DNA from 2 places in the Arthrobacter sp. YAF17 genome. Region 2 is predicted to be linked to the other one. Evidence: predicted binding sites of a transcription regulator. Region 2 holds the regulator's gene; the other holds the start of a gene.

Region 1 (3,403 bases), on a different contig from region 2:
GCGATGGCGGTGTCCAGGTCCGGGCTCGTGCGGGTCAGCTGGCGGATGATCGCGACGCCCGCCGTGGCGTTGTCATAAGGGTCCAGCAGGTTCAGCTGGCGGCCCACCAGGTCCGAGGCCCACTGGCCCGAGGACGGGATGACCTGCATGGTGCCGATCGCGTTGGCGGGGGAGACCGAGCGGTGGTCGAAGCTGGATTCCTGGAAGGCGAAGGCCAGGGCCAGCGAGGGGTCAACGCCCATGCGGCGGGCGGTGTCCGCCACGATCGTCTTCATCTGTTCGCGGCTGGGCACCGGCGAGGCGTTCAACAGGGCCTTGTTCTGGTTGGCGGAGCTGACGACGGCGGCCGGGTAGGTGAAGCCGAGGAAGGTACTCGGGACCAGCGGCGTCACCGTGGCAGGCGGCGGGGTGGAAGGGGTGGAGGCCGGAGCGAGGGACGACCCCGAGAGCGCGAGTTTCTGGCCGGGGTAGATGATGCTGCTCATCGTCAGGCGGTTGGCGGAGAGGATGTCCGCGAGCTTGACCCCGTTCCTGGCGGCAATGCCGGAAAGGGTGTCGCCGGACTTGATGGTGTACGACCCTGACGCGGGGGCCGCCGGGGCCGGTGCGCTCGGGGCGGGGGCGGCCGGGGCGGGGGCCGGAGCAGCGGGGGCCGACGGCGCAGGTGCAGCAGTGCCGCCGCCGATCTTGATCTGCTGCCCGGGATAAATAATCGAACCCATGTTGAGCCCGTTCCAGCCGAACACCTCGGAGAGCTTGACGCCGTGTCGGGCCGCGATAACGCCGAGGGTGTCGCCCGGCTTGACGGTGTAGACGCTGCCGCCGGCAGCAGCTGCCGGCGCTTCAGGGGCTGCCGGCGCCGCCGGTGCAGTCGCCGGGGCCGAGCCTTCGAGCTTGATCTTCTGGCCGGGGTAGATGATGGTGTTTGCCTGCAGCCCGTTCAACGCCAGAACCTGTGTGGTGTCCAGGCCAAATTTGCCGGCAATTCCGCTGATCGTGTCACCGCGGGCGATTGTGTACTCAGCCGGGGCGGAAACCTGGGCAGGACGGAACGAGGACGGAACAGTGACCGGGACGGAACCGGCAGGAATCAGGGCCGACGCCAGCGCCCTGGCGGTCTGGCCCTGAGCCTGTGCCTCAATGGCCGCGGCCAGCGTGGCCGGGATGGCGCGGGGGCGCGATTCCGCCGCAGCCGGCTGTGCGATCGCCAAGGAAGAAAGGACGACGGCGGGAAGTGCCGCCGTCGTGGCCGCAATCATCGGCAGGCTGGGCCTCGGGTTGGGCTTTGGCGAACGTGACGTCGTCATGGGGGAAGATCCTCTTCTCAGCGTCCAACGCTGCGGGTCTGGCCTGGCTTACTCGTAATTATCGCTGTGACTGGTGTTACCAATGTGACTCAAGTTATCACTGTTACAAATGTGATCCATGCGAATCTCTCACAAATGGGCAAATAGCACAAGAACTGTTTGACATTCCGAAAATGCGCTCGCGTGGAGTGTCGGTCGGAGAGGCGGCACTCGGCCCGTGGGCCGCGTCCGGAGATTGGCCATTTAATAGCCGGGCGCCGACTAGGCGCAGGGCCCGCCGGCATGGCAATCTTGATCCGTGAGTAATGTAGAAAGCCTGGTGGGCGAATGGCTGCCCCTTCCCGATGTCGCGCAGCTCCTGAACGTTTCGATTACTAAGGTTCACGCACTTCTTGATGAACGTGCGTTGGCTGCATTGAGGGTCGGTGAACGCCGGATCCGTTGCGTTCCTGCCGAATTCATTCAGGACGGTCATGCGGTCGAGAGCCTTAAGGGAACGATTGTGGTCCTCGCGGACGCAGGCTATTCCGACGAGGAACTCATTACCTGGCTGTTTACCCCGGATGAATCGCTGCGTGGCCGGCCGATCGATGCCCTGCGCGAGGGGCGCAAAACTGAAATCCGGCGCCGGGCGCAGTCCCTGGCCTGGTAGCCGCCCCGGAATTTCCCGGTCCCTAAACCAAATGCGGGCCCTGCACCTCGAATCTGAGGTGCAGGGCCCGCATTTGTTAATGCCGCCGCGTTGCGCGTGGAGCTGAGTAGTGAGTGCCGCTGCGTGGATCAGGCCGCGCGGCTGACCGTGGCCTCCGCCAGCTTTCGGAGCGCAGTCTTGGGCAGCTCATCCAGCGGCAGGAGGTCCAGGGCGGAGAAAGCCGCGTAGCCGAATTCCTCGATCAGTGTTTCCGTGGCCTGGAGTGCGCCGCACTCTACGATGATGCGGCGGATTTCGTCCACATCGGCGTCGTCCAGCCCGGGGCTGCCGAGCTTCTCGTCGATGAAGGTGGAGTCGGCCTGACTGGCCAGGTCCAGGGCAAAGGCGATCAGTACGGTCCGCTTGCCCTCTCGGAGATCGTCTCCGGCCGGTTTGCCCGTGGTGACAGGGTCGCCGAAGACTCCCAGGACGTCGTCGCGGAGCTGGAAAGCCTCGCCAAGCGGGAGGGCGAACGCCGAGTAGCCCCGCAGCAGCTCGTCGTGGGCGCCGGCCAGTGCGCCGCCCAATGCCAGCGGATGTTCGGTGGAGTACTTGGCCGACTTGAACCGGATGATGGACTGGGCCCGGCTGACTGCTCCCGCGCGGTCCCGCCTGGGACCCGCGACCTCCTCGAGGATGTCCAGGTACTGTCCTGCCATCACCTCGGCCCGCATTAGGTTGAAGATCAGCCGGGCCCGGCTTCCGGACGCCGCGCTCTGCCCGATTTCGGTAAAAGATTCCTCGCTGAAGGACAGGCACAGGTCACCGGTCAGGATAGCGGCCGCGTGGCCGAACCGTTCGCTGTCCAGCGCCCAACCCTGCGTCTCGTGCAGGTCGCTGAAGCGCCGGTGCACGCTGGGGCCGCCCCTGCGGGTGTCCGAGCGGTCGATGATGTCGTCATGGATCAGGGCTGCGGCCTGGAAGAGCTCCAGCGCGGAGCCTGCTGTCACCACTTCGCCGGCTCCGGCCTCGCCACCGGCGCCGCGCCAGCCCCAGTAGCACATCAATGCCCGCAGGCGCTTTCCGCCGGTGACCAGGTTCGAAATGGATCCCATCAGCGGATCAATGTCCGGGGAGATCGAGGACATCACCGCCTGGCGGGTGGTGAGGAAATCGGTTAGCTTTCCGGCGACGGCGGCAACAAACGCGGTCTGCTCCAGGCGCAGCTGCTCCGCGAGGGTCACTTGACGGACTCGGCGGCGACGTTCGCGCCGATCGTGAAGGTGGATACCCCGGCGGTTTCCACCACCGAGATGTTGACCGTTTCGTTGTCACTGCGGAGGAAGTCCTTGGACGGTACCGCGCCCACTGCTTCGCCCGGAACGGCCTTGAAGCCTTGTGCCTCAAGTTCCTTCGTGTAGTAGGCGAGCACGTCGGCGGACGGCGCGGAAATACTGCCGACAAG
Region 2 (3,403 bases):
CCGACTCGGCACTGAGCCCGTAGTCATCGGCGCGGATCCCGGCGATGTACCCGGTGTCCGTGCCGGAAGCCAGCAGCGGGTACATGGAGTATGTGGGAGGGAAACCAAGGGCGGTGCGGCCGGGACCGCCGAAGGCCTGGAGGATCTGCTGGAGAACCTCGTTGGAGCCGTTCGCGGCCCAGATGTTGTCCGCGGCCAGTCCGTGCCCGAGGTATTCGGCCAGCGCCTCCCGCAGTTCCGTGAATTCGCGGTCCGGATAGCGGTTCAGTCCGGCGGCGGCAATGGTGACGGCGTCGGAGATGGCCGCGAGGACGTCGGCCGGGACGCCGTGGGTGTTCTCGTTGACGTTGAGCAGGATGGGGACGTCCAGCTGCGGTGCCCCGTAGGGGGTCAGGCCCCGCAGGTTGGTCCGGAGGGGAAGTCGGTTCAGGCGCTCTAACTGGTCAGTCACTTGTCCAGTTTAAGTGAGTTCGCGGCGGGCCCGGAAACTGTGACGCTTTGCGGGGCTGTCGGCGCCCTGCGGAACGCCTCGAGACCCTCAAGCGACGGGACCCCTGAGCTATCTGGATGGAGCTGCCTGGCCGGAACGAACTAGTTGGACGGAATGAAGAGCGCCTGGCCCGGCACGACGCGGGCGGCCTCGAGGTTGTTCAGCTGGATGATGTCGGCGACGACGTCGCGGGGATCGCGCTCGGGCGCCACTGCCTCGGCGATGGCCCACAAGGATTCGCCGGGCTGCACCGTTACCGAGACTGTGGGTGTCAACGACAGCTCGGCGGCAGAGTCCGCCGCCTTTGCCGGGGCGTTGAGGAATCCGCTGAAGGAGAGAACCAGTGCGGCCAGCAGGATGAGCGGCACCCCAATGAAGACGAAGCGCCCCCGCCGGGTGAGCTTAAGCGGCGCCTGCTTTGCCTGTTCGGCACGACCGCTGGGGCCGGACTGGCCGGGCTGACCTGTGCCGCTGCCGGTGCCGGTGCCGGGCCGGCCATAGTCGCCGAATGAGTCGCGGCCGAAAGTGTCGTGAAACGCGCTTGATGCTGACATGAACTGAGCCCTCCTGGACCATACTGTGCCGCCCGGCGTACTCCACGTACCCGCCGCCAACCGGCCTGACCTTCGAACAAAGAGACGAATAACCTGTTCCAACCGAACTGCGCCAAACTAGAACACATATTCGAATCTTGCTAGTTCTGTTTTAGCACTTATTGACGAACATTGTCGAGACTCGCTAGAACAAATGTTTGAAAAAGCTGTGTGGCTGGCCTACGTTTGAGTCAAAGAACAACCACTTCTGCAGTTGATCAGCAGGGTCTGACATTTCAGGCCGGAAGTTCCCGGCAGCTGCAGCCACAGCGGCCGGGCGGAACGGAAAGGCGTTGGCGAACATGGCAGCACAAGCCACTGGCGGCAGGGCCACCCAGCGGAGCCCGCAGGCAGCCCGGCCACCCAAGAGCCTTACCGTCCGGCAAAAGAAGATTCTGGAGACCATCCAGCGCTCCGTGACGGACAACGGGTACCCGCCGTCCATGCGCGAAATCGGCGACACGGTGGGCCTCGCGAGCCTTTCCAGCGTGACCCACCAGCTTTCGCAGCTCGAGAAGCTCGGCTACTTGCGGCGTGATCCCAAGCGCCCTCGGGCCATGGAAGTGCTGATGCCGTTGACCCTCGATGAGGGAACCGCGAAAATTTCAGGCGTCGAGAAGTCCAGCGGCCTGCGCAGTGTCGGCGGCTTGTCTGTTTCGGAGCTGGCCAGTGCCACGGATACCGCCATGGTGCCGTTGGTGGGCCGGATCGCCGCGGGCGGACCGATCCTGGCCGACCAGGTGGTTGAGGACGTTATGCCCCTGCCCCGCCAGCTGGTGGGCCACGGCGAGCTCTTTATGCTCAAGGTCGCCGGTGACTCGATGATCGATGCGGCCATCTGCGACGGTGACTGGGTGGTGGTGCGCAGGCAGGGCGATGCTGTCAATGGTGACATTGTGGCCGCCCTGCTGGATGACGAGGCAACAGTGAAGACCTTCCGCCAGCGTGACGGCCACACCTGGCTGCTGCCGCAGAATACCCAGTACGAGCCCATCCTCGGCGATCATGCCGTCATTATGGGCAAAGTCGTCTCGGTGCTGCGCTCCCTCTAGGACTGAACCTCCCGGCAGCTCAGAGCTGCCCAGTCCCTGCGAACACGGCCCCGCCGGCGTTGACCAGTTCACGCCGGACGGGGCCTTTCGCGTTCCTCCCGGTTACTGGCACCCCGGCGGCGGCAGGGTCCCGGAAAATCCGCGGACGCCGCGGGGACCCGCATCCCGGCCCGGTCACATGTCCCGGCAGGGTCCCAACCCGGCGGGGCTACGTGGCGGGCTGCCCTGATTCCTTCGCGAGCCGCTCCAGAGCCGCGACGGCGATGGCGGGGTCCGTGGTGGGCCAGAACGGCGGCAGGGCGGCGCGGAGGAATCCCCCGTAGCGTTCGGTGGACAGCCGCGAGTCCAGCACAGCCACCACACCCTTGTCCGTCGTCGTGCGGATCAGTCGGCCCGCGCCCTGGGCCAGACGGATGGCAGCGTGGGTCGCGGAAACACTCATGAAGCCGTTGCCGCCGGCCTGGGCCACGGCCCGGGACCGCGCCGTCATCAGGGGATCGTCGGGCCGCGGGAACGGGATCCGGTCGATCACTACGAGGCGGCAGGAGGTCCCCGGCACGTCGACGCCCTGCCACAGGGACATGGTGCCGAAGAGGCAGGTGTCCGGCTCGTCGGCGAACTGCTTCACCAGCGCCGTCATGGTGGAATCCCCCTGGCAGAGGATGCTCATGTCCAGCCGTGGCCGCAAGGCCTCGGCAGCGTCCTCGGCGGCGCGCCGCGACGAGAAAAGGCACAGCGCCCCGCCGCCGGAGGCCCGGATCAGCTTCTCGAGTTCGTCGAGCGCTTCCGGGGACGTGCCGCGGCCGGGCTTGGGCAGATGCTTGGCAACGTACAGGATGCCCTGCTTGGGGTATTCGAACGGAGAGCCGACGTCGACGCCGGTCCAGCTCGGGGCGCCTGGACCCACCAGGCCCAGGCCGCCGGCAGCAGGTTCGAAAGCGGACCCGATCGCCAGGGTGGCCGAGGTGAGGATGACCGTGTGGTCCGCGAACAGGCCCTCGCGGAGCCGCCCGGCAACGCTGAGCGGGGCGATATTGACCAGCGCCGGGGCGGACTCGTCGGGCTGGGAGTAGCCCTGCTGCGGGTCGAAGGTGCTGTTGCGGGAAAACCAGACCACTTCGCGGTTCTCGCGTGCTGCCAGCAGCCGTTCACAGAGTTCCAGGATCACCATGAGCCGGGAGCGCGCGAGCTGGCGGCCGCCGTCGGCCGTGTTCGCGCTGTCCCCCTTGGAATCCGAGAGCGCGGCGCGGCAGGCGTCCCGCAACTGG

The links. Region 2 encodes LexA, which represses DNA repair genes until DNA is damaged. Its sites were predicted from a motif close to TCGAACANNTGTTCGA; they were not measured.
Region 1: AB4Y67_RS08490 (LysM peptidoglycan-binding domain-containing protein) is a predicted target of LexA. The motif match lies at 1,455-1,470, and genes of this name have one in related genera.

What each region holds. Positions count from the first base shown of each region.
Region 1 covers NZ_JBFRDB010000008.1:63,356-66,758, forward strand. Annotated here, with positions in the region: gene AB4Y67_RS08490 (LysM peptidoglycan-binding domain-containing protein) at 1-1,307, opposite strand, end outside; gene AB4Y67_RS08495 (Rv2175c family DNA-binding protein) at 1,606-1,959, shown strand; gene AB4Y67_RS08500 (polyprenyl synthetase family protein) at 2,088-3,182, opposite strand; gene AB4Y67_RS08505 (hypothetical protein) at 3,179-3,403, opposite strand, start outside.
Region 2 covers NZ_JBFRDB010000009.1:52,103-55,505, forward strand. Annotated here, with positions in the region: gene AB4Y67_RS09015 (histidinol-phosphate transaminase) at 1-451, opposite strand, end outside; gene AB4Y67_RS09020 (LysM peptidoglycan-binding domain-containing protein) at 592-1,044, opposite strand; gene lexA (transcriptional repressor LexA) at 1,386-2,135, shown strand; gene AB4Y67_RS09030 (ATP-dependent DNA helicase) at 2,344-3,403, opposite strand, start outside.